Regions from separate parts of the Leminorella richardii genome, predicted to be linked through region 4. Evidence: predicted binding sites of a transcription regulator. Region 4 holds the regulator's gene; each other region holds the start of a gene.
What was found. Region 4 encodes ArgR, which controls arginine synthesis, uptake and breakdown. Its sites were predicted from a motif close to ANTGAATAAAAATACANT; they were not measured.

Region 1: a site for ArgR is predicted at 1,000-1,017, ahead of argC (N-acetyl-gamma-glutamyl-phosphate reductase). Genes of this name have one in related genera too.
Region 2: a site for ArgR is predicted at 854-871, ahead of argA (amino-acid N-acetyltransferase). Genes of this name have one in related genera too.
Region 3: a site for ArgR is predicted at 1,309-1,326, ahead of argF (ornithine carbamoyltransferase). Genes of this name have one in related genera too.

What each region holds. Positions count from the first base shown of each region.
Region 1 covers NZ_LS483470.1:128,536-130,724, forward strand. Annotated here, with positions in the region: gene argE (acetylornithine deacetylase) at 1-930, opposite strand, end outside; gene argC (N-acetyl-gamma-glutamyl-phosphate reductase) at 1,130-2,134, shown strand; gene argB (acetylglutamate kinase) at 2,145-2,189, shown strand, end outside.
Region 2 covers NZ_LS483470.1:707,942-710,130, forward strand. Annotated here, with positions in the region: gene argA (amino-acid N-acetyltransferase) at 1-823, opposite strand, end outside; gene amiC (N-acetylmuramoyl-L-alanine amidase AmiC) at 1,122-2,189, shown strand, end outside.
Region 3 covers NZ_LS483470.1:858,799-860,987, reverse strand. Annotated here, with positions in the region: gene DQM29_RS04015 (NanQ anomerase/TabA/YiaL family protein) at 1-182, shown strand, start outside; gene argF (ornithine carbamoyltransferase) at 261-1,268, opposite strand; gene rraB (ribonuclease E inhibitor RraB) at 1,456-1,887, shown strand; gene DQM29_RS04000 (aldo/keto reductase) at 1,915-2,189, shown strand, end outside.
Region 4 covers NZ_LS483470.1:3,250,636-3,252,824, forward strand. Annotated here, with positions in the region: gene mdh (malate dehydrogenase) at 1-736, opposite strand, end outside; gene argR (transcriptional regulator ArgR) at 1,025-1,495, shown strand; gene DQM29_RS14890 (DUF4139 domain-containing protein) at 1,679-2,189, opposite strand, start outside.

The DNA of each region.
Region 1 (2,189 bases), 850 kb from region 4:
TTCTACTACGCCTATCAGCGGTGAGTGCACTGGGCACTCATAGCCGGGGATGGCGGCGTGCAGCGGCGCGATGCTGACGCGCCCCGGCCATCTCTGGCTAACGGGTGCCAGAGTTTGCTGAACGAGCTCCTCAATGGACTCTAGCGTCATGCCGGGCAGCGGGCGCACGTCAAAGTGCAGCTCGCAGCAGGCACAAATGCGGTTTGGCGCGTCGCCGCCGTGAACGTGACCAAAGTTCATGGTGGGATAAGAAACGGCGAAGGACGGGCTGTGGTAGTTCTCTTTTAGCCGATCGCGAAGCTGCATAAGCCTGCCGATGGCGTCGTGCATGATTTCAATGGCGTTAACGCCGCGCTCTGGATCGCTAGAGTGGCCGGACTGCCCAGTGATGCGCACGGCGTCCGCCATGTGGCCTTTATGGGCGCGTACGGGTTTGAGAGAGGTAGGCTCGCCGATGATTGCGCACTCAGGGCGAATGGCTGAGGTGGCTGAAAAGTAGCGGGCTCCGGCCATTGAAGTTTCTTCATCGGCTGTAGCCAACACATACAGCGGATGAGTCAGCTTGCTAAGGTCAATATCCCTCAGCGCGTCGAGAATAAAGGCGAAGAAGCCTTTCATATCCGCAGTGCCCAGACCGTAGAGTTTGTTGTCGAACTCGGTCAGCGTAAAAGGATCTCGGCTCCAGCGCCCGTCGTCAAACGGCACCGTGTCGGTGTGCCCGGTTAGCAGTAGTCCACCAGAGCCCTCACCGATAGAGGCCAGCAGGTTGTACTTGTTGCGCGTTTCGGGCACGGGCTGTACGTCAACCCGAAAGCCCAGTGAAGCAAACCAGTCGGCTAACAGATTGATGAGTTTCTCGTTGCTTTGGTCGAGCGCCGCGTCGGTAGCGCTGATGCTGGGCGTTGCGATCAGCTGGCGATAGATTTCCATAAATGAAGGGAGCTGGTTATTCACTGTTGGCCGCCTTTGGAGATGTTATTTAAATATAAATTCATTTTAATTGCATAAAAATACAATAAACTGTTGTTTAAGAGAACAGAATTTCGTACCTTAAGCGTCATTGGGTTCACATTACAGGATGCGCGTCGCGATTGCCAAAGGGTTCGAATGCGCAAATGGGGCAATTTCTATGCTTAAAGCCATGATTGTTGGAGCAAGTGGATACACCGGCGCGGAGCTGGCTGGCTATTTACGGCGCCATCCGAACGTCCAGTTAGAAAGCCTTTGGGTATCAGCCCAGAGCGCTGATGCGGGGAAAAAGATTTCTGACCTGCACGCTCAGCTTAAGGGGCAGGTCGACTTACCACTCAACCCGCTGGTTAACGTTGCCGAGGCGGTACAGGGTATTGATGTTGTCTTTTTAGCGACGGCTCACGAAGTCAGTCACGATCTGGCGCCGCAGTTTCTGGCTGCGGGCTGTACGGTGTTTGATCTGTCAGGGGCGTTTAGGGTGAATCAGCCCGAGTTCTATACTCAATATTACGGCTTTACCCATCAGCACAGTGAACTGCTGGCAGAGGCGGTTTACGGCCTGGCTGAGTGGCAGGCGGAGAGCATCAAACAGGCTCGGCTGGTTGCAGTGGCGGGCTGTTATCCAACAGCGTCTCAGCTGGCGCTTAAGCCGCTGGTGGAAGCAGGATTATTGGATGAAGGGCAGTGGCCGGTCATTAACGCTGTTAGCGGTGTCAGCGGTGCCGGGCGTAAGGCCAGCATGACGACCAGCTTCTGTGAAGTGACGCTGCAGCCCTACGGTGTGTTTACCCATCGCCATCAGCCGGAAATTGCGTCACACCTGGGTATTCCGGTGATTTTCACCCCCCATTTGGGCAATTTCCCTCGGGGCATTCTGGCGACCATCACCTGCCGCCTTAAGCCGGGCATCAGTGAAGCGGCGGTCAGAGAGGCGTTTTCTCAGGCCTATTGCGATAAGCCGCTGGTACGGATCTATGAGAAAGGCCTTCCGGCATTAAAATCGGTTATTTATCAGCCGTTCTGTGATATCGGCCTAGCGGTAGAGGGTCAGCATCTGATTGTGGTGGCAGCGGAAGACAACTTGTTAAAGGGCGCGGCGGCTCAGGCTGTACAGTGCATGAATTTGCGTTTTGGCTTTGATGAAACACAGTCCTTACTGTAGGGAGAAGGCGATGAATCCGTTAATTATCAAACTCGGCGGCGCTCTGTTGGACAGC
Region 2 (2,189 bases), 1.4 Mb from region 4:
GCGCGCCGTTTTCCTGATAGCTGATCAGGTGGCAGCGACGCACGCCGCTGCGGCAGGCCTTAATGGCGCCGCGCAGGAATCGCACCGTGCCGGACTGAAAGTCTCCCTGCGCTTCGTGGTATTCAAGGCTGGTCTGTGCATCGTTGGGGAACAGTTCAGAAACGATCTTCCCGTCTTTATCCTCAACCCCTTGAGAGGAGCAAAAGCCGATCATTTTTTCCGCTTTTAGCTTAATAGCCAGTTGGGTGGCGACTTCCTCGGACGTCAGGTTAAAGCTCTCACCCGTGACAGAAACGGCAACGGGGCCAAGCAGCACGATGGCGCCGTTGTTGAGCTGAGTATGAATGGCCTCTTCGTCAATGCGCCGGATGCGGCCGCTGTGGCAGTAGTCGACGCCGTCATCGACTCCCATAGGCTGAGAGATGACGAAGTTGCCGCTAACGACGTTGATGTGTGCGCCCTGTAGAGGCGTATTGTTAAGGCTCATTGACAGTCGAGCGGTGATATCCAGCTGTAGGCGACCCGCTGCCTGTTTAACCAGCTCCAGCGCTTCGGCGTCAGTGACGCGGGTGTGCTTATGATAGACGGCAGGCTTGTTGTGCAGAGCCAGACTAGCGTCTATTTGCGGGCGAGCGCCGTAAACGACGACCAGATGAATGCCAAGGCTGTGAAGCAGGCCGATGTCATTAATAATGTTGCAGAAGTTTTCATGCTCAATGGCTTCACCCCCCAGCATGATAACGAACGTTTTTCCCCGGTGCGTATTGATATAGGGAACGGAGTGCCGAAAGCCTTCGACCAGTTCAGTGCTGCGCTCCTTCATGACTTGACCTCTGCATAATAATTCGGTTTTATTGTATTTTTATTCTATTTTGAGCGGTAAGGCAAGTGGAATATTCAGCGCTGTGCGCTTTTAGCCGCTGTTGAAGGTGCTAAGCAGGAAGATGAAATCTGTATAACGTTTAAGCGATATGTGCTAAGTATCAAGGAGTTTTGGGCAATCATGAGGCTAAAAGGCCGATAACACGCATCCTATGCGTGACAGCGAAGCCGCTCTTAGGTAGAGTTTTACGCCAGTTTTATTCGTTCTTATCGTGTATTGCCTGACTTAACGGAGAATCATGTCCAGCTCTGAGCCCAATTATTTACGCCGCCGTTTGTTGCAGGGAGCCGCAGCGACGTGGTTGTTGAGCGTTAGCGGCGTCGGCGCGGCGGCTTCTATGGCTACCGTGGTTGCCGTGCGGGTGTGGCCTTCGTCGACCTATACACGTATCACGTTGGAATCAAACATTCCCCTAAAGTATAAGCAGTTTGCTCTCGCCAATCCTAACCGCCTGGTGATTGATATTGAGGGCGTTCAGCTTAACAGCGTGCTGAAAAACATTTCGTCTCAGGTGCAGCAGAGCGATCCCTACTTAAAGCTGGTGCGAGTTGGGCAGTTTGATACTAAAACGGTTCGGCTGGTGCTTGAACTGAAGCAAAACATCAATCCTAGCCTGTTTACCCTTAATCCTATCGCCGAGTTTAAAAACCGTCTGGTGGTAGATTTGTATCCGGCTAACGGCGGCTCTTCAGAGCCTGACGATCCGCTGCTGGCGTTGCTGAAAGAGTATAATCAGGGCGCGCTGGAAAAAGATCAGCCCGCTCAGGCACCGCAGGCCGGTAAGGTTGGCAAGGACAGGCCTCTGGTGATCATGCTCGATCCGGGGCACGGCGGTGAAGATCCGGGCGCTATCGGCAAGCGCGGAACGCGGGAAAAGGATATCGTGCTGCAAATTGCCCGTCGCCTTCGTACTCTGATCCAAAAAGAGAAGGGAATGAAGGTCTATATGACCCGCAATGAAGACGTCTTTATTCCGCTGAAGGTTCGGGTGGCAAAGGCGCGTACGCAGCGGGCAGATCTGTTTATCTCCATTCACGCGGACGCCTTTACTAACCGCTCGGCGCGGGGGTCCTCTGTTTTTGCTCTTTCAACCAAGGGCGCGACCAGTAGCGCGGCCCAGTATCTGGCTCAAACCCAGAACGAGGCTGACCAGATTGGTGGGGTAAGCAAAAGCGGCGACCGCTATCTTGATCACACTATTTTCGATCTGGTTCAAACGGCGACAATCAACAGCAGCCTGACGTTTGGTAAAGAAGTGCTCGGCCGGATGGGGCGCATCAACAAGCTGCACAAGAATAAAGTTGAA
Region 3 (2,189 bases), 1.6 Mb from region 4:
ACCTGCTGGCGGAGAAAGATCTGGCGTTTATCCCGTCCTGTCCTCAGGAAAAGCTTATCGCTATGCAGGAAGGCGACTTCATCGTTTTTTACCCGGGAGAGCTGCATAAGCCTCTTTGTACCGTCGGTAAACCGGGCAAAGTGCGAAAAGCGCTTGTCAAGATGCTGGTCAGCTCGCTTTAAGGTGGGCTAATTGGCGAAAGACTGAAAGCAGAAGCCCCGCATAGTGCGGGGCTTCCTGTTTATCATACAGAGAACGCACTACGCTTTACTTAGCGTCGCTACCATCACTGCCTTAATGGTGTGCATCCGGTTTTCCGCCTGAACGAATACCACGCTGTGAGGGGATTCAAACACCTCGTCGGTCACTTCCATACCGCCGTGGAGACCGTACTGCTGAGCCATCTGTTTTCCCATCGTCGTTTGGTCGTCGTGAAAGGCCGGCAGGCAGTGTAAGAATTTCACATCTGGGTTACCGGTCAGCTCAAGCACCTGACGGTTGATCTGATAGGGCTTAAGCAGTCGAATACGCTCCTGCCAAACCTCTTTAGCCTCACCCATCGAGACCCACACGTCGGTATACAGGTAGTCAACCCCGCTAACGCCTTCTGCCACGTCTTCCGTCAGGGTTAACACTGCGCCGGTCTGTTTAGCAACCTTTTGGCAAGCCTCCACCAGAACAGGATCGGGCCAGCAGGCCTTCGGTGCGACTAGCCGAAAATCCATACCCATCAGCGCTGCGCCCTCCAGCAGAGAATTCCCCATATTGTTGCGCGCGTCACCCAGATAGGCCATCTTCATCTCTGACAGGCTCTTTTGCGGCAGGAACTCCTGCATCGTCAGCAGATCCGCCAAAATCTGAGTGGGGTGAAATTCATCAGTCAGGCCGTTCCACACCGGCACGCCGGAATACTGCGCCAGTGTTTCAACAATCTGTTGACCAAAGCCGCGATACTGAATGCCGTCATACATGCCCCCCAGCACCCGCGCAGTGTCCTTGATAGATTCTTTATGACCAATCTGGCTACCGCTTGGCCCCAAATAGGTAACTCTAGCCCCCTGGTCGAACGCCGCCACCTCAAACGCGCAGCGCGTGCGGGTAGAGTCTTTTTCAAAGATAAGCGCGATGTTTTTCCCACTTAGCCTCGGCTTCTCAACGCCTGCCTTTTTATCTTTCTTCAGCGAGGCCGCCAGCGAAAGCAGAGAACGAATCTCTTCTGGGCTAAAATCCAATAAGCGTAACAGGTGGCGCTGGTAAAACTGAGGCATCGTCGCTCTCCTCGACTTTGTACGTGGAATAGAGATAAAAAATGAATTTAAAATCAATCTATATGAATTAAAATTCACAATCAACTAAAGTTTAATCGGAACGCCCGCTTTTGTGGTGGAGCTTATCAGGGCACTGTGTGAGAATAGCCAAAACTAACTATTACAAGCGAGAACTATCATGGCCACTATGTCTACCGATGAACTGAACGCACTGCTCGAAGAACAGCGTGAAGAGACCCGACTGATTATTGAAGAGCTGCTGGAAGACGGTAGCGATCCGGACGCCCTGTACGCTATTGAACACCACTTTTCTTCTGAAGACTTCGATACGCTGGAAAAAGCGGCAGTAGAAGCCTTTAAGCTGGGCTATGAAGTCACCGATCCAGAAGAGCTTGAGGTAGAAGACGGCCTGACGCTGCTGTGCTGTGACGTCATCAGCGAAGTGGGGCTTAACGCAGAAATCATCGACAAGCAGGTTGAACAGCTATTTATTCTCGCTGAACGCTTTGAAATCAACTACGACGGCTGGGGCACCTACTTCGAAGATCCTAACGGCGGCGGTGATGAAGACGACGACGCCGAAGAGGATGAAGAAGATCGGGAGCAGCCCCGTCACTAGGCTTTAACCACCTAACGGAGGTCAACGATGGCCAGACAGCGCATGCGCTATATCACGCTACCCAGTGGAGATGAAATGCCCGTTCTCGGGCAGGGTACTTGGTTTATGGGTGAACGCAGCTCAGACCTGCAGCAGGAAATTAGCACTCTGCAACAGGGTATTGAGCGTGGACTGGCTCTTATTGATACCGCCGAAATGTACGCCGACGGCGGCGCTGAGAAAGTGGTCGGCGCCGCCATTAAAGGGCGTCGTGATGACGTTTTTCTAGTCAGCAAAGTGCTGCCCGGAAACGCCAGTCTTGA
Region 4 (2,189 bases):
TTTCACCCTGCATAGCGCGAACCAGAGAAAGGGCAAAGCGCGCAGCGGCCTGAGCCATAGAAAGAGTTGCAGAACCGCCACCGGCTTTAGCTTCAACCACTTCGGTACCGGCGTTTTGAATACGCTTAGTCAGAGACTCAACTTCTTCTGCAGTAAAGCTGATGCCCGGGATCTGAGACAGCAGAGGCAGAATAGTCACACCAGAGTGCCCACCGATAACAGGAACAATAACGTCCTGTGGCTGCTTGCCTTTCAACGCGGCAACAAAGGTGCTAGAACGGATAATGTCTAGAGTTGTAACGCCAAACAGTTTGTTTTTGTCGTACACGCCAGCCTTTTTCAATACTTCCGCCGCAATGGCAACGGTGGTATTGACTGGGTTGGTGATCACGCCAACACAGGCTTTCGGACAGATTTCTGCCACTTGGCCAATCAGATTGCGGATAATGCCGGCATTAATATTGAACAAATCTGAGCGGTCCATACCGGGCTTACGGGCAACACCAGCAGAAATAAGCACAATATCCGCGCCTTTCAGAGCCGGGCGAGCGTCTTCACCGCTAAAGCCAACGACGTTAACCGCCGTAGGGATATGGCTCAGGTCAACGGCAACGCCTGGAGTCACTGGCGCGATGTCATAAAGAGCAAGCTCGGAATTCGCAGGCATCTGGGTTTTTAACAGCAAAGCTAAAGCCTGACCAATGCCACCGGCCGCACCGAGAACGGTAATTTTCATTCTGTACTCCTTTTTGTATCTGTCTTTAGATGTATCGAGCAAAAGATAGGGAGAAGCTTAGAGGATTGTTAGCAGAATCACCAATCTTTAGCGTTAAGTTTGAGATATGCTGCAAAAAATCGGCGATTAAAAACTTTTTGTTCATCAATATAGCCAATTAAGTGCATTATGGTCGCAAGATGAAAAAGTAAAATATGTGGTATTCACAGGAATCGACAAAGGTTTTTGAGTCCTGCCCCATTTTTATTCATAATGACACCATGATTATTTAAAAACAGACGGTACCGCATGCGAAACCCAAACAAGCAAGAAGATCTGATTAAAGCGTTCAAATCCCTGCTGAAAGAAGAAAAGCTCAGCTCGCAGAGCGAGATCGTACAGGCACTGCACGACGAAGGGTTCGAAAACATCAATCAGTCGAAGGTGTCCCGAATGCTGACTAAGTTCGGTGCCGTTCGCATCCGCAACGCTAAAATGGAAATGGTGTACTGTCTGCCAACGGAGCTTGGCGTTCCTACCGCCACCAGCCCGCTTAAAAACCTAGTGCTGGACGTCGACTACAACGACGCGCTGGTCGTTATACACACTAGCCCCGGTGCAGCACAGCTGTTAGCGCGTCTGCTGGACTCTATGGGTAAATCAGAAGGCATTCTGGGAACCATTGCCGGAGATGACACTATTTTTACCACACCGGCCAGAGGCTTTAGCGTTAAGCAGCTTTACGAGGCAATTCTCGATCTGTTTGAGCAAGAGCTTTAGTTTATAGCGCTAGTTTATAGCGCTCGACGTCTCTGTTATTAACGCTTAATAAGCCACAACGCATACCGCTGTGGCTTTTTTATTGCCTACAGAAAGCCACCTTAAGCACTTTAAGTAATAAAAAACGAGCCGCTCAAAAAGGGCGGCTCAGAACAGAAGTCTAGCGATACGAACGACGTTAACTCACTTTGAGCGCCCGGCTAGCCAGTCGCGAAGCGCAGCGTCTGCCTTGGCTTTCTTGGCCTTTTCCGTATCAATCTGCGCCAGCAGGCTAGCCATTTGGTCTTCTTGCTGCTCCATTTGCTTCAGATAGCGTTTCTGCAAGTCGCTCCCGTTGGGAACCTGACCAAGGTTCTCACGCAGGCGAGCCTGTTCTGAAATAATGGTCTCTCTTGCGCCCTGCAGGGCAGCGATGGCTTCATCCGCATCGATAGCGTCTTTGCGCATTTCAGAGATCTTGCTGAAGACGCGCTTTGTTTCATCATCGATCGCGCCATTTTGCACGATAGTCTGTGCGTAATAGTTTAGCGAATCGCGATCAATCTCCTGCATCTGCTCAAAGCTGAGGGACTCTCGGCTGACTGACTCTGTCACGATATCCACGGCCTCTTCCTGCCCGGCAGCAAGAGGATGACGAATGCGATAGCCATTCTGGATCAGGTTAACGCTGTTAGCGTCCGCTTTCGGCTCAACC